One region of the Lysinibacillus sp. GJ-1 genome, then DNA from elsewhere that is predicted to be linked to it. Evidence: riboswitches for the same ligand, from Rfam matches in the RefSeq annotation. Region 1 holds a riboswitch; the other holds the start of a gene.
What was found. Region 1 has a riboswitch for cobalamin ahead of LO754_RS10600 (DUF4430 domain-containing protein). Riboswitches for the same ligand answer to the same signal wherever they lie in the genome.
Positions count from the first base shown of each region.

Region 2: it holds a riboswitch for cobalamin, as region 1 does, so the genes downstream of both, LO754_RS13445 (ribonucleoside-diphosphate reductase subunit alpha) here and LO754_RS10600 (DUF4430 domain-containing protein) in region 1, are expected to answer to the same signal.

Region 1 covers NZ_CP088912.1:2,227,207-2,236,166, forward strand. The annotation lists partial or broken gene LO754_RS10595 (S9 family peptidase) at 1-692, opposite strand, end outside; cobalamin riboswitch at 1,184-1,380, shown strand; gene LO754_RS10600 (DUF4430 domain-containing protein) at 1,551-2,282, shown strand; gene LO754_RS10605 (S-layer homology domain-containing protein) at 2,391-6,188, shown strand; gene LO754_RS10610 (S-layer homology domain-containing protein) at 6,260-7,795, shown strand; gene LO754_RS10615 (hypothetical protein) at 7,797-8,021, shown strand; gene LO754_RS10620 (DUF4430 domain-containing protein) at 8,154-8,666, shown strand; gene LO754_RS10625 (energy-coupling factor transporter transmembrane component T) at 8,683-8,960, shown strand, end outside.
Region 2 covers NZ_CP088912.1:2,720,637-2,729,596, reverse strand. The annotation lists gene LO754_RS13485 (aminotransferase class I/II-fold pyridoxal phosphate-dependent enzyme) at 1-996, shown strand, start outside; gene LO754_RS13480 (histidine phosphatase family protein) at 1,002-1,610, shown strand; gene LO754_RS13475 (bifunctional adenosylcobinamide kinase/adenosylcobinamide-phosphate guanylyltransferase) at 1,624-2,199, shown strand; gene cobS (adenosylcobinamide-GDP ribazoletransferase) at 2,416-3,192, shown strand; gene LO754_RS13465 (histidine phosphatase family protein) at 3,165-3,761, shown strand; gene LO754_RS13460 (bifunctional adenosylcobinamide kinase/adenosylcobinamide-phosphate guanylyltransferase) at 3,713-4,105, shown strand; gene LO754_RS13455 (ECF transporter S component) at 4,152-4,646, shown strand; gene LO754_RS13450 (hypothetical protein) at 4,643-5,329, shown strand; cobalamin riboswitch at 5,437-5,625, shown strand; gene LO754_RS13445 (ribonucleoside-diphosphate reductase subunit alpha) at 5,786-7,999, shown strand; gene LO754_RS13440 (ribonucleotide-diphosphate reductase subunit beta) at 8,012-8,960, shown strand, end outside.

The DNA of each region.
Region 1 (8,960 bases):
AAATTATAGGAAGCCAAATACGTAAAATCAGCATTGTAATTTGTTAATAAATAGATGAGGTTATCGGATACAAACACTGCGTCACCGACCGTATGTTGCTGATCTGTTGGCGGAGTCAGGAGAATATGCTCCTCTCCTCGTTTAGCGTATAGTAGTGTATTCGTATTAGCAAAATGTTTATAGTAGAGGGCTACCTCTTCATTCGGGCTAAAATCGAGTAAAAAAGTGGGCGCATCTTTTCCCACAAGAACTGTTTTTTCCTCACCTGTCACCAAGTCATAGACATATGCATTTAAATATGTTGGATTTTCTTTCGAAGATGTATAATAAAGCTTGTTCCCATTTTCAGATAAAATGGGCACAGAATTGCGAGTTCCTTCTTCATAAATAATTTTTTTCATTGTTCCACCTTGAAGTGGAATTCCATAAAATTGCGTATTTTCGTCCCCATTCCTGTCAAAACCAGCAATGATAAACCGTCCTTGTTTGTCATAGATAAGCCCTTGGCAGCTTTGGTCAATGAAAGTAAGCTGTGTCGGGAACGTATTTGGTAAATTCATCGCCCATAAATTATACTTGCCACTTAAATTTGTACTGAAAACTAGCTGTTTTTCATCTGGACTCACCGCAAAATCACCAATCGAAAATGTTCGTAAAAACTGTTCTACATCTGGTTTAGAAAAAGATATCAAATTCAACACTCCTTACTTATTTTAAATTGCGTGAAAAGTCTATCTATTTATAAAATATCATTATTACACTTCAATGTATAATAAATATGATAAGAAAATGTACTATATGCTATGATTTTACCTTCTGTTTATCATAAAAAAATAAAGAAACTTCCTGATTGATAAATTTCATAGGATTATCTTTAAAGATAACTGCTTCTCCTCAAAAAGCTTCATATTCCCTGAGTAGTAAAGCTTATCTCCCTTCTCTTCCCTACAATATTTTAGAAATCTGTCCCTAGTTTTACTCAATATTGCGATCTACTACATAACTTGTAATAGCTTTAACAATCGGAAGAGTGGGATATCTATCGGTTTCTTCTTGCGATTATAACTTATATACATAAACAAAAATAATGGAGGTAACTCCATTATTCGATAAGGAATATCTATCCTTTTTATTTAACTATTTGGAAAATGAGGAAAATATGTTAAAATAAACATCAAGTGAATAGCAATTGCAGAATAAAGGTGCTCTTTTAAGAGCTTAATAGGGAATTCGGTGCAAAGCCGAAGCTGTTTCCGCAACTGTAAGTGTAGATGACTACAGAAAATACCACTGTCAAACGGGGAAAAATGCCCCCAGTAGATGGGAAGGTTCTGAATAGGATACACGAGCCAGGAGACCTGCCTTTATTCCATCGTATTAACTCTCTTCGGAAGCTAGGAGAACTTACGGCAAATAGATGGACAGGCATATTATTTTATTATGCTCCTTTTCTGTTTACCTTGGATGCTTCCCTTTTTTAAGAGAAGCATCTTTTTTATTGGAGTTAATCGCAAAAACTTTCACTACAATAAAATTAGGAGGTTTTCAAAATGGTTACTTTTAAAAAATGGTGGCATATAGCGTTCGCTTTTCTTTTAGCTGTTTCGCTATTATCACCGACAGCAAGTGCAACAACAGTATTACAACCTACAAAACAAGAGGCACAAATTGCAACATTCGATGTCCAATTAGCTGTTGACGGTTTATATGGCTCCATCCTACCAGCAGCAACAGAGATTGTCTCAACTGGAACTACGGCATTATCACTAATGGAAAATACATTAACAGCAAACGGTATTCCATATATAGTTACTATTCATCCTATCTATGGTCCTTATCTTGAATCTGTTGATGGGCGAGCTAGTGGCAGCTTAAATGGTTGGGATGGTTGGGTATACACTGTAAATGGTATTAGCCCAACTGTTGGTTTAGATGCTTATAAATTAGAGCCTGATGATAAAGTTCATATTTATTATACGACATGGGCTAAGCTGGGCACTGCTAGCACAGTGGATGTAGGACAAATAAATCCAAAGGTTACTGTGGATTTAACGGGTGACCTATTTCTAACAAATGCCTCTAATATTGCTAATTGGACAATTAACACAGGTACTACAGCGTTAACAGCTCAATCAATTACTGTCAACACAGATCAACAAGCAGTTATCACATTTTCTGGTCAAGCTGCAGAAGGTGGTATCTCGATTACAGCCTCTGCAAATGCACTACTTGGTGGTTCAACAAGTGAACCATTAACTATTGACGTCACACCCAATAACTAAGTAATTAAGTACTGAAAAAGTGAATCCATTTTAAAGAAATGCACTTTTTCAGTACTATTGTTTTTTTAGATATAACTAGCAACATCTCTAAAGGAAGTGAGTTTTCAAATGGATATTTTTAAAAAGCAAATACATTTAGTCATTATCTTTATTTTAATATTTTCGCTATTATCCCCTGCTGCCACTGGCAAAGCACAGCAACTTGAAGGAGAAACGTACGAGCAAAACACTTCAGACATAAATAACACAGAATTAGACAATCCAAATGAACAATTAACTATTACGCCATTAATAGAGAATGCGCCGAATACAATTAGTGATATTCAATTAAATACCACAGGACCTTTATTTTTAACAATTGGAGAAACATCGCAACTTGCTGTAGCTAGCTCAACAACAGAAGATAGTACCCTAATTGAATGGTCATCGAGTGCTCCTACAATTACAACAGTTGACAATCAAGGATTAGTTACAGCGATTTCAATTGGGGATGCTCAGATTAACGCAAAAGTTGGTGAAGTATCTAAGGCAATTGATGTATATGTTATTACACCTGAAGAACAAAACTTTATAAATTTGGTAAATAGCCTTCCAGAAATTATAGTTACTGATGAGGTAACAGAACTACAATTAACAGCAGCTCGCAAAACATATAGTGCATTAACACTAGATCAAAAGAAAAAAGCATTAATAAGTAATTACAATAACAAACTTGGTGAAAAAGAAAGCCAACTGGTAGAAGCCTTCATTAATTCTATTCCTTCATTTGATACATTAGATGAAGCAATTGCTCAACAATTAATAAATGCTCGTACGAAATGGAACACTTTACTACTAAATGAAAAAAAGAAACTAGTGCAAATAGAGGCTATCTTAATAGAGAAGGAACTGAAATACGTCGGACTTTTAATTTCTACTATTTCGTCATTAGAAATAAGCAATGAAGAGTTAGGTTCACTATTCAATACTACTCGTAAAATATACAAAGGAATACCAGCACAGCAAAAAGTAAATGTAACAAATTACCAAAATCTTGTAGATAAAGAAATTGAATATGTTTTATATTTAATTGACTCTCTTCCTGAAACAATTCAGATTGCTGATGAGGCAACAAAAAAACAATTAGAAGAAGCTCGGACAACATACAATGCCTTAGATAAAAATCAAAAAACTAAAATAAATAATTATCAAGAGCTTGTAGATAAAGAAAACATTTTCACAACAGCCCCTCGGATTCAAGAAGTGATATTTAAAATTAACGTGCTCCCCCCTATAGATTCGATTACATGGGCGGATCATTTGAAAGTTAATGCAACACAACAAGCCTATGATAATTTGTCAGCTCAAGAAAAACAATCTGTATCAAATTATAATAAGCTAGAGGCTTTACAAAAGCGATTAGTAGAATTGAAGCCAACAACGATTAAAGCCTACAACTCTGTTGGTCAATATTTAGTATCAAGCTCACCGCAGCCTGTCTATCAATCAGAGTGGACTATTTTAACACTTGCACGTGGTGGGTATGTCAATTTATCAAATAGTTATTATAGTAAATATTATAAAAATATAGAGAATCATGTAAAATCAAACAGTGGCGTAATCGCCGCTCAAGCAACAGATTACTCTCGGGTAATAATAGCTCTTACAGCTATCGGGAAAGATCCTACAAATGTCGCAGGCTATAATTTAGTTGAAAAATTAACAGATTTTAATTTTGTAACACGTCAAGGCATCAACTCTGCCGTCTTCACTTTAATTGCACTCGATACATGGGACTTTGAATTACCTAAAACAGCTACAACAACACGTGAAAAATTAATTAAATATATTTTACAAAGGCAATTAAACGATGGTGGTTTTGCCTATTCTGGTACTGAAGCTGACCCTGATATCACTGCAATGGTCATTCAATCACTCGCTCCATACTATCAAAGTAATGCAGAAGTAAAAACAGCCGTTAATCGTGCAATTGATACATTAGCAGCTATTCAATTACCTAATGGCGGATATAAGTCAGATAACTTTGAAAATGCTGAAAGTGCAGCACAGGTTGTGACTGCTCTAGCAAGCTTAGGGATAAATGCTAACAACGATAATCGTTTTAATAAAGTCATTTCTCATATCATGACATATAGCTCAGAAGATGGTGGCTTTAAACATGTATTAAGCGAAAACAAAGCAAACGGCATGGCAACGGTTCAGGTTGGCTATACATTAGCAGCATACAACCGTTTATTAAATAATCAAACTGCTCTTTACGATATGTCAGATACAAAGTCTGATAATACTGGAAATAATCCAGGAGATATTGACAATGGAAGCGATGGAGAAGAACCTTCCAACCATGATGATAAAGGAAATCAACCCTCTAACCCTGATGGGCAACCTTCTGATAATGAAGAAATTGGTTATACGACATTCTCAATTCGAATTTCGTCTTCTGAAGTGCCATTAAAATCAACATCAACTAAATTATTTGCTGGTGAAACTGCTTTTGACGTTTTAAAACGAGTAACATCGGAAAACAGTGTTGCCTTAAGCTATCGTCAAACAGAATATGGAACATATATTGACGGAATTGCTGGTGTTTATGAATTTGACCGCGGTCCTTTAAGTGGTTGGATGTATCGTGTAAATGGTCAATACCCATCTTATTCTGCGGCACTTTACACACTATCACCTGGTGATTCAGTTGAATGGCTTTATACGACCGATTTAGGTAAAGATGTCGGTGGATATGTAGAAGATGGAAGCGAAAAAAGTGGCCCTCCAGCTGAAGAAAACAAAGAAAAATGCAAGGGTAAAAATACAGAAAATTGCAAAGAGACAGAAAATAATTGTACAGGCGTAGAAGCACAATGCGCTGAAGAAATGAATAAAGGGAATGAAGAAAACAAAGGAAACAGAGGAAATGTAGATAACCCAGTTGCTGAAATTACTATTGAAGATGGTAGTAACAAAGCAATTATTACATCCAAACATGTTCAAGAATATCTTGAAAAGAATGTACAAAAGTTTGTTATTCAAAGCAAAAATAATTTCAAAATAGAAATTCCAACTTCTATATTTACTAGAATTAAGCTTACAGAAAGTGAGCAAATAATTGCCTCGGTAACGAAAGAAGCTAAAAATAAACAATTCACTGTCAAATTCGGTATTGAGACTACTAATGGTAAAACAAAGTCAATTACTATAGATAAAGAATATTTAAAAGTTACGCTACTTGCCAACGAGTTAAAACCGAATATGGTCGTTTTACAGCTTGATGGTAGTGAATACAAGCCTGTTCCACATAGAATTGTGAACGGTGAAATTGTTCTATTCACAAAATCTAGTGGTACATTCGTTGTAACAGAAAGTACAGTAACATTTAACGATATTGCCCATTTAGCTAATAAAGAAGAAATTGAATTTTTAGCGAGACGTCTTGTAATCAAAGGAACTACACCAGAGACGTTTGAGCCATATAAACCAATTACTCGTGCGCAATTTTCAGTATTAATCAGCCGTGCACTTGGTTTACAGGCAAAAGGTGAAAATCCATTTAACGATACAGAAGGCAAATGGTATGCAACAGATATTCAAGCTCTGTTCGAGGCAGGTATTACAAAAGGCACAACTTCTTCAACATTTAATCCTGAAGCACCGATTACACGTCAACAAGCAGCGGCATTTATGGCACGCATTTTAGAATATTTAAATGCTGATGTGAAAGCCACAGGAGAGGTTAATTTCACAGACGCTAGCAATATTAGCGCTGAATACTTGCCTTATATCGAGCTATTAAATAGCCTGGATATTATGACAGGTAAGCCGGATGGTTCATTTGATCCACGTGCTTCTTTAACACGTGGACAAACAGCAAAAATTTTAAAACGTACGTTAAATATCGCAGGCATCATGTAATTTTCCTTACTAACCCAAGTGATCACAGCATTTGGGTTAGTATCTTTTATAGAATGGAGGTTGTTTTTCAAATGAAACAAAAATTATCGATGTTTATAATGGTACTTGCTTTGTTGTTAATTGTGGTTCCAGTCTCTGCACAGCAAGTATCAACAGTAGATGCTTATGATACAACAGGTCAGTTTTTAGTAAATAAAGCACCAAACCCTTCTTTTGGTGATGAGTGGATTATTATGGCACTTACACGTGGTGAATATAATGTTCCGAAAGGCTATTATGATAAATATTATGAAAATGTCACGAAGCATGTACAATCCGTAAAGGGTAATTTACACAATCGTAAGTATACTGATTATTCTCGTTTAATTATTGCACTCACTGCTATCGGTAAAGACCCTACAAATGTAGGCGGCTTTAATTTAGTAGAAAAATTAAGTGACTTTGACAAAGTAGTATGGCAAGGCACAAATGGTGCTTTTTTTGCCTTAATCGCTTTAGACACATGGGGCTTCGAGCTTCCTAAAAAAGCAACAACTACACGCGAAAAACTTATTCAACATATACTATCAAAGCAATTGCCTGATGGTGGATGGAATTTATCAGGAGTGAAAGCTGATCCAGATATGACAGCAATGGCTATTCAAGCTCTTTCAACTTATAGGGATAGAGAGGATGTTAAGGCATCTATTAATAAAGCACTTGATACATTAAATAACTTACAAGGAGCTAATGGTAGTTACCAAAGCTGGGGAACAACAAACTTAGAAAGTGTAGCACAAGTTATTACAGCACTTGCTAGTTTAAATATTGATGCCAACAAAGATCAGCGCTTTCATAAGTTATTTACGAGCTTTTTCACCTTCTATAATGTAAAAGATGGCGGCTTCAAGCATGTATTAACAGAATCCGTATCGAATGGTATGGCAACAGAGCAGGCGTCTTATACATTAGCAGCATATAACCGACTGATTGAGAGCAAAACAAAGTTATATGATACGTCTGATAAAATAACAAATAAACCATCAACACAGGTTCAGTCAAATCATCCTAAAGCTCCCCCTACTAAAGTGAGCTTTAAGGATATTGAATTTCATTGGGCAAAGTCTGATATCGAAGCTGCAGTAGCTAAAGGATTATTAAAAGGCTATGACGATAATACATTTAGGCCAAATAACAATTTATCTCGTATTCAGGCTGTATCAATTTTAGTTCGCGCTCTTAATTTAACAAGTTCCAAAAATGCACCTTTTACAGACATTAGCTCCTATAATGATGAAACAAAACAGGAGATTGCTGCTGCTTACGAGGCAAATTTATTAGTAAAGTCGGAGAAGTTTGCACCTTCCTCCCCTATTTTACGTAAGGAATTAGCGGTTATGCTAGCAAATGCCTATACATATAAAACAGGCAGACCTTATATACCAACAAACATTGCACCATTAAATGATATTGCGGAGCTATCAAAGGAATCTCAGCAGGCAATTACTTTCTTGTATGATTTTGACATAGCACAGGGCGCAAATGGCTCGTTTAATCCTACTAATTTTATTACTCGTGCACATGCAGCTAAAATGTATATTAATTTCTTAAAGGTTGTTGAAGAATAATATGAATAAAATTTTACACTGCTTACTCGTATCGTTGTTAGCTCTATTTTTAACTGCGTGCAATATTCAAACAGTTGAGCAATTCGAGCAAATGGAAGATCAGGACCGAAGCGCTGACTCCCTCCCTCCCTCTGAACAACTTGAAGCGGAAGAACAAACTCCCTCAGTAGAAAATGACACTGCTGAGGAAAAGCAGGAAGTGAAGGAGTCTGAGATAGATGACTAGGCCCCACTGGAGGAAATAGATAAAAATTCCCAGCAAAAAGCACAGCAAGAAACGATAGATGGAAAACAACAACCAAAACATGAAGCGGACAAAAAGCAAGAAGACACCAAATTACCAAGTACAATAACTGATTTGTCTACTACTAAACAAGCTGATAATAAACAACAAACAAAAACAATTAACTCATCTACAGATAAGCAAAAAAATGCAGAACCTAAAAAACGCACTGTAAAAATTTCAATCCGTGTTGATACATTACTAAAGCATTGGGAAAAGTTAGACTCTTCCCTACAAAGTGAGAGATATGTGCCCAAGAACGGCATCATTTTAAAGACAACAACATACGAGCTACTATCAGAGAAGGATACTGTTTGGGATGTATTACAGCGCGCAACGAAGGAGCATAAAATTCAAATGGAATATCAAGGAGCAAACGAAAATATTTATAACAGTGTTTATATAGAAGGTATTAATCATTTATATGAATTTAGTGCTGGTGAATTAAGTGGCTGGATGTACAAAGTAAATGGTGTTTATCCAAATTATGGTTGCAATCAATACGTATTAAAAGATGGCGATGTCATTGAATGGAACTACACGGTCGATTTAGGTCGCGACCTAGGACATCATTGGGATGGTAACTAATGAAGACATTTGAAACATTTCACCCTATCGTACTTTTTTCTTTTTTGTAGCTACTATCGGCTTATCCATGATTTTTATGCATCCAATCTATTTAACTATTACAATTTTCTCAGCAATCAGCTTAAATATAGCTTTACGCAGACAACTTTTCTTTAAGGACTGGAAGTTATATGTACCTTTGTTTTTCTTAATGGCGATTATTAATCCAATGATTAGCCATAATGGTCAACTTGTATTACTTTATGTAAATGGTAACGCCATTACTGTAGAGGCCATTTTGTATGGTATCGCAAT
Region 2 (8,960 bases), 490 kb from region 1:
AATGTCAATGCAGCAGGTCCTCCTTCTTTTGTTGAGGCACGCTGGCGCACATTTTATCCATTAATCCAGCGTTACCCAGATCCAGATGGTGAACCTTTTTTAACAAAGGTGGCCCATTTTCATGGCATTGAAAAACAGGCAATCGTCCTAGGGAATGGGGCGTCAGAGTTATTTAGTGTATTAGCCAGACGCTATGTAAATAAACGTGTTATTGTCATTCATCCGACATTTTCGGAGTACGAACGGACGCTAAAGGCTGCCGGGGCGAATGTTGTGCCAATTGTTGTGGATGATTTTATAAACTATACATTACCAATGGCACGTCTTTATCAAGAAATGGTACATGCAGATGCAGTATATATCTGTACACCAAATAATCCAACAGGTGTCTTACCAAAAAAAGAAGAACTACTCCGCTTAATAGCTTATGGAGCGGACGTAGACTGTGAACTCGTATTGGATGAGGCATTTATTGATTGGGTCAGTGAAGATCATTCGTTAATTGGCGATGTTACGCATCATCCACATGTAATTGTTGTGCGATCGATGACAAAAATGTATGCCATTCCTGGATTAAGACTCGGCTATTTAGTTGCAAGCAAAATTATTGTTTCAGAGCTAAAAGCAATGTTGTCACATTGGAATCTCAACGCATTTGCGCTTGTTATCGGTGCGGGCTGTTTGGATGAGCATGATTATTGTCAACAGGCAATCGACTATGCCACAAATCAAAGAGCGTGGCTCCAACGTTTTTTGCACGAACACGGATGTCGCGTAACAAATAGTGTGACAAACTATGTATGCTTTTCATTGCCGAGCAACCAGCATCCAGATACATTTTTCAGCTTTTGTTTAGGACAAGGAATTGTCCTGCGCCATACAAAAAACTTTATGGGGTTAAATGGTGAATGGTTCCGCATCGGTATTAAAGATGTAACAGCGATGACCTATTTACATAACTGTTTACAAACGTGGTTTAAAGCAAATAAGGGGTGAGAAAAGTGACAACTTTTTATCTAGTTCGACATGGGGAAACAGTTTGGAATAAAGAACATCGATTGCAAGGGTGGTTAGATTCTCCATTGTCTGAAAACGGCATTTTACATGCCCAAAAACTTGGTGAACAATTGAAAAACATTCCCTTTACTGCAGCGTATAGTAGCACAAGTGGTCGTGCAAAACAAACATTACACTATTTAACAGTAGGTCGCAAGCTAGCAATTCACTATGAGGATGATCTACGTGAAATTTTTTTAGGAAACTGGCAAGGAAAAACTGTGGAGGATATTATGGTCAGCAATCGTTTTGACTACGAGCTGTATACCCATTTTCCAGCACAATTTGTCGCCACTCACACCGAAAGCTTTGGCGAAGTAACAGAACGAGCGATGTATACGTTAAAAAATATTGCCAAACGCTATCCACATGAACATATTTTAATTGTGTCACATGGAGTAACGATTAAATGCATGATTAATGCCATATTAGAGCGGGGCATTGACCAGTTATGGATAGCCCCACACATAGAGGGGACAAGCGTGACTATCGTAGAGCGTACAGAAGAAAGCTGGCACGTCAAGGTTATTGGTAGCACACAACATTTACAATAGAGAGGTGAAAACAGTGCCGCTAATTTTTATTTCGGGTGGGGTTCGCAGCGGTAAATCTCACTTTGCCGAACAAGAAGCTGTTTTGCACTATCAAAATAAAGATTTAATAAACAAACGATTGATATATATTGCTTCTGGTGTTGCCATGGATGTTGAAATGGAAAAACGCATAGTGCGACACCAAGCAGATCGTTTAAAACAAGCGATTGCGTGGCATACAATTGAAGCACCTTATCAAATACAGGATGCCTTTAATACGTTGGTTGAAGGGGATATTGTACTTTGGGACTGTGTGACGACATGGCTGACAAATGCCTTTTATGAAGGGTTTGATCGTGGAACGCCATGTGTAGAAAAGCCAGGGTGTCTAGAGGAAAAAATATGGTTTATGAAAAGTGCAGTATTGACGTTACTTGACAAAAAGGTGACGCTTTTTGTCGTTTCTAATGAACTTTTTGATGAACCGCCGTATGAAAATCAGGAGGTGGAATTGTACCGCCAATTGCTCGGCAATCTCCATCAATGGTTTGTATCTATTTCACATGACGCCTATGAAATAAATTATGGTATCGTCAAGAAATGGAAATAAGGAACCAACTTCTAAGCTTAGTTAGTGACTGACACAAAAAAGATGTAACTCCACAAGTAAACGGGAAAATCTAGATGGCACGGTAGCATGGAAAATGATTTTGATTGCTCCTGTAAACGTTTGCTTTTTATGTCTTATTGGCAATTGATCTACTAGATTTTTTTATATTCTTCACTAAAATTGGTTGAGATAACACGAAAGAAAGAAGGCAAGGCGATGAAAACTATATGGCACAGTGTATTGCTGGCATTTCAATTTTTTACAGTTTTGCCTGTACATAAAGAAATTCCGTTAACTAAACGGACAATTACCGGAATGTTTGCATTTTTACCTTGGATAGGGGCGCTGATGGGAGCTGTTGTTGCAGCGATAATCTACTGTTTAACACAATGGACAGCCAGCAGTGAAGTCCTCTTAACTTTTATGATTATCGGTTTATTTGCATTATTTACAGGAGGCTTGCATCTAGACGGTTTTATCGATATGGGGGATGCTTATTTTTCTTATCGCGATCGAGATAAGCGACTTGAAATATTAGATGATCCGCGAGTTGGGGCATTTGGTGTACTATCTGTGTTATTTCTAGTGTTGGGAAAATTCGTTGTGCTACATGAACTTTTTGTACAGAATAAACTTTCATTATGGATGCTTGTCTTTATCCCTTTATTGACACGTGTAGGAATGAGTTTCTATTTTCTATCGTTACAATGTTCGAAGGAAAAAGGACTTGCTTATTTTTTTAAAACACATATACATCATCGCTTACTGACAAGTTTGATGTTACTTACGCTTTTACTTGCCTATTGTGGTGTGTTCGTAGTTTCAAGCTTTTCTATAGTGCCATTGCTGTTAATGGTCGTTTTAGTCATTGCATTTGTATTGTTTCGGCAGTTTACAGTGCGTAATTTTGGCGGAGTTTCTGGGGACTTGCTAGGTGCTTCAATCGAAGGAATGGAGGTTGTGCTATGGGTGACATTGTTACTGTTCGTTTAATGAGACATGCACCAACAAAAGAAAATGTGGAAAAGCGTTATATTGGCTGGACAGATTCTTCCTTAGCACAGGCGTCGGCGCTTCCAATAGTCAATGATTCTGTCAGAAAAGTATATGGCAGTGATTTACGTCGTTGTCAAGAAACCGCGAAATGTTATTTTCCACAAGCTAGCTATATAGCCGATGCGAGATTTCGAGAGACGAATTTTGGTGATTTTGAAGGCAAAACATATGACCAATTAAAGACAGATTCTCGGTACCGTAGATGGTTAGATGACCCAATGAAAAATGCCCCACCAAACGGTGAAAGATTTGATCAGTTTTGTGAGCGAGTAGTCGCAGGTTTTTTAGCGTTACCAAAAGATGAGGATGACTATTATCTCGTTGTTCATGGTGGGGTGGTGCGAGCGTTACTTGTTGCATTTGCTCCACAACAAGAGGCTTTTTGGTCATATCAAGCACCCCATAATCGCCTATTTACGCTAACGTTTTCCCGAGCAGCTTGGAAGGAGGGAGCTAGATGCATGTCTTTATCGGAGGAGCCTATAACGGAAAAACCGCTTATGTAGAGCGATTACTAAAAGATGATCACTATACGATAATTGATGGCGAACTACCAGATGTTGCACCTGATTGTGATGCACTCATTATTAAAAATTTAGAACAATGGCTCGTAAAACGCAATTTGGAGGAAGATGAAGCCATTATCCATCACATTTTGACAACACTTAAAAGCCTTGAAAAAAACTGTGTAGTGTATATGATTGTAACCGATATGGGACGTGGTGTTGTACCGATGGAAAAGCAAGCAAGACTATTGCGTGACACGTGTGGTCGCTTGTATCAGGCGTTATTTGCAGAAGCACAACAAGTAAATCGCATTTGGTATGGCATTGCAGAACGTATTAAATAAACGAGTTTAGGCTTCAGTAGAATACTTGTAGAAAAGAGGAAATGGAATGAATCGACAAAAATTAATGAGTTTGACATTAACAGCCATGGTTGCGGCGATTTGTGCAGTTGGGGCAGTTATTAAAATTCCGTCTTTTGTATCATCGGCGGCACTCGACTCAGCGCCAGCATTTTTAAGCGTTGCCTTTTTATCGCCTGTATTGGCAGGAGTAGCAGGGTTAATAGGTCATTTGATTACAGCATTGACATCTGGTTTTCTACTTGGACCTTTGCATCTTATTATTGCGGTCGAAATGTTTATTGTTGTATGGCTATTCGGTGTGATGCACAAAAAAGGTATGCATTTTTGGAAATGGCCGGTAGCGCTTATATTAAACGGTGTGATCGCACCACTCCCATTTTATTTCATCATTAGTCCAGCGTTTTTCTGGGGCTCATTAGCGAGTATTTTCATGGCAACTGTCATCAATTTATTGATTGTAGCTGTCGTGATGCCAATACTCTCGAAAGTGTTTGTTCGTAAGGCAGGGCGAGCAAATTGAGAAATGCAGTAAAAATAGGGAATCTGATTGTTACAACAGATAATGCTGCAGCCATCGGAGAAAAACCTCAAGATGTCGTATCGGCTCCGGATACATTAACTGCTTATTTAACTGGGCGCGTCACTTTTCTAGAACAGCTTGCAGCCGATGCCCTACCCAGTCATATTATTCTTGCCAACTTTTCAGGCGATGAGGCGTGGTCTCGTTATGTCGTAGGACTTGCGCAAGTCTTTGAAGAAGCAGGTCTACCATGTCCACCTGTAAATGGCAGTTCAGAATCCAATATGCCGACTGTGCAATCGGGATTATCTGTAACAATGTTAGGTGAAATGCAAACAAGGTCGTCATTTGCTCGTGACAACCTGATTTGGTATACGTATGGACTGCCACTCGTTGGCAATGAAGTGCTTGCGCAGCCTGAAGATGTGGCCCAACTACAGCCCATTTACCAAGCTTGGCGCGAGGAAATTGTGCAACAAGTTTGGCCGGTAGGTTCTCAAGGCTTACAAGCAGAATTTTTAAGACTTTTTGGTCAGCAACAAATTAAAAGTTCGCTGGATGTAGGAAAAACAGCAGGGCCATGTGCGGTAATTTTACTAGGAATTAATCCAAAAAAAGAGCAACTGGCACAAAAAATTTTTACTAGAAATTTTGAGAAACTGCGTAAAACTGCATTGGAATAGGGCTTGCTTCGAGCAAAAGTAGCGTTTTCGAGAATACAAGGGGCAAAACGCCTATTGAAACGTTAAACACAATATGTTAGATTTGTTTAGGAGTTAAAACACTATATATAGTATATTGGACAAGCGGTACCAGTATGGTTTAAAAGGGAATTCGGAAATAGAGATATCTAAAGCCGAAGCTGTCCCCGCAACTGTAAGTGCTGACAAATAATTAGGATGCCACTGTGAAAGAACGGGAAGGCAATTATTTGAAGGAAGCATGAGCCAGGAGACCTGCCGAGTTGTTCAAGACAGCAACACATCTTCGGGGATTGAGAAGTGGAGGCGAGAGATTTGTCCACTTCGATGTGTACATGTCCTTCATTTCCATTTCCGATTTTACAGCGATTACGCAACCGAAACAGGGTGTGTAATCGCTTTTTTGTGTGCGCTGATAGAAAGGGAGAGAATGGGAATATGACAATTCAAATCGAACAGCAGATGGCTAAGTTAAAGAAAAGTTACACAGAGGAGGAGCTTGAAAGCTTTGTAAGATTATCGGATAGATGGCTACGAAAAAATGACAATGCAACATTTGAAGCTTGGGCGGATGCGATGATTTTACAAACACTTAGTCTTATTGATGAGGAAGAGCCATATTGGACATTTGTTGCTGCCCAAATTTACTTAGAAAAATTGTATGATCAATTTGCTACCCGTCGTGGTGTTGGGGTGGAAGATGTCTATAAGGTATTTCCAGAGCAACTTGCTCGCTATACCGAGGCAGGGCTTTATCACGATTGTTTAACGACGAAGTATAGTGAACTAGAGCTAGTCGAGCTTGCGTCTTATCTTGAACAGAGTCGTGATGAGCTGTTTACGTATATCGGTTTAAAAACGTTAATGGACCGCTATGTTGTGCGTGATTATACAAAAACACCTGTAGAATTACCGCAAGAGCGTTGGATGGTCATTGCAATGACATTGATGCAAGATGAAACGGAAAACCGCTTAGAAAAAGTACGAGAATCGTATTGGGCGATGAGTAATTTATATATGACGGTTGCAACACCGACATTGTCGAATGCCGGAAAAACGCATGGTCAGCTTTCAAGCTGCTTTATTGATACGGTAGATGATAGTTTACAAAGTATTTATGATACGAACACCGATGTTGCAACATTATCGAAATACGGGGGCGGTATAGGCGTTTACATGGGGAAAATCCGTAGTCGTGGCTCCTCTATCAAAGGGTTTAAAGGCGCATCTAGTGGGGTACTGCCATGGATCAAACAGCTTAATAATACAGCGGTGTCAGTGGATCAGCTTGGTCAACGCCAAGGCGCAATCGCCGTATATTTAGATGTGTGGCATAAAGATGTCTTTACGTTTTTAGATTTACGTTTAAATAATGGAGACGAACGATTACGCGCACATGATATTTTCACTGGTTTATGTTTACCGGATATTTTTATGGAAGCGGTCGAAGCGCGTGGAGAGTGGTATTTATTTGACCCACATGAAGTACGTGAGGTAATGGGCTTCTCACTTGAAGATTGTTATGATGAGCAAAAAGGACAAGGCTCTTTCCGAGATAAATATGCGTCGTGCATTGCCAATCCACTATTAAGTCGAGAAGTGGTGCCGGCAATCGATATTATGAAGCGTATTATGCGTTCACAGTTGGAAACAGGTGTACCATTTATGTTTTACCGCGATGAAGTAAATCGCATGAATCCAAATAAGCATGAAGGGATGATTTATAGTTCAAATTTATGTACTGAAATTTTCCAAAACATGTCGCCGACGCAATTCGAATCCATTACGTTAGAAGATGATGTGATTGTGACACGTCGTAAGCCAGGAGATTTTGTTGTATGTAATTTATCTTCTGTCAATTTAGGAAAGGCTGTTCCGGCTGGTGTGTTAGAGCGTTTAATACCGATTCAAGTGCGCATGTTAGATAATGTGATTGCCTTAAATACTATTCCTGTGAAACAAGCCGAGCGTACTAATGCTCGTTATCGTGGAATTGGGCTAGGGACATTTGGTTGGCATCATTTACTTGCCTTGAAGGAAATTCAATGGGAGTCGGATGAGGCAGTTGACTATGCTGATAAATTATACGAGCATATTGCGTATTTAACGATTCGTGCATCGAGTGCACTTGCGCGCGAAAAAGGTGCTTACCCATTATTTGAGGGCTCTGACTGGCAAACGGGTGTTTATTTTGAAAAGCGTAGCTACAACAGTGACAAGTGGCAAGCTTTGCGTGCAGATGTCGCAAAATATGGACTGCGCAATGGGTATGTAATGGCCGTAGCACCAAATTCATCGACGTCTATTTTGGCAGGCAGTACGGCAACAATTGATCCGATTTTCCAAAAGAGTTACTCCGAGGAGAAAAAGGATTACAAAATTCCTGTTACAGTACCGGACTTATCACCCGTAACGACTTGGTATTATAAGTCTGCTTACTTTATCGATCAAAACTGGACGATTAAACAAAATGCGGCACGTGCCCGTCATATTGACCAAGGCATTTCGCTTAATTTATATGTGCAAAATACGATTCAGGCAAAAGACTTACTCGCTTTACATCTTAATGCTTGGGCAAGTGGCGTAAAAACGACTTATTATGTGCGCTCAACATCTGTTGAATTGCTAGAATGTGAGTCTTGTGCAAGCTAGGAGGAATAGAAAATGACAACAATTACGAAACGAAAAATGATGGATAAGGAGGCGCCAAACCGTTCGACAGCCATTGTGAACGGGCGCTCTTCTAATATTTTAAACTGGGATGATGTGCGTTTTAGTTGGGCGTACCCAAAATATAAAAAAATGCTTGGGAACTTTTGGACACCTTTTGAGATTAATATGAGCAATGATGTCAAACAATTTCCAACTTTATCAGCGGATGAACAGGAATCATTTTTGAAAATTATTGGCTTACTGGCGCTGTTAGACAGTGTACAAACGGATTTTGCGGGCAAGGTGGCGGACTATTTAACGGATTCGAGCCTTAATGCCTTAATGATTATTTTAGCGCAACAAGAGGTGATTCATAATCATTCCTATTCTTATGTTTTATCCAGTATTGTAAATAAAGATGAACAAGACCGTACATTTGACTTTTGGCGCACGGAGCCAGTGTTAGAGCGTCGCAATGATTTTGTGATGAAAGGCTATCAAGCATTTGCAGAGGAACCAAATGTTGAAAATATGTTAGAGGCCATTGTCTATGATGTTATTTTAGAAGGCTTATTTTTCTATTCAGGCTTTGCCTTCTTCTATCATTTAGCACGCAATCAAAAAATGGTGGCTTCGTCAACGATGATCAATTATATCAACCGTGATGAACAGCTACATGTGGATTTATTTGTGAAAATCTATCAGGAATTGCTAGCGGAATTTCCTGAATATGATACACCAGAACGAGCGGCGCGTGTGCAGGAGATTTTCCGTGAAGCGGTTCAACTTGAAATCGATTGGGCAAATGAAGTCATAGGTGAAAAAATTGAAGGACTTGATGTGGAAGATGTCCATGATTATGTCCATTTTTATGCGAATGTACGTTGCCACCAACTAGGGGTAGAGCGTCCGTTTGAGGGTTATCGAAAAAATCCATTAAAATGGATTAAAGCATACGAGG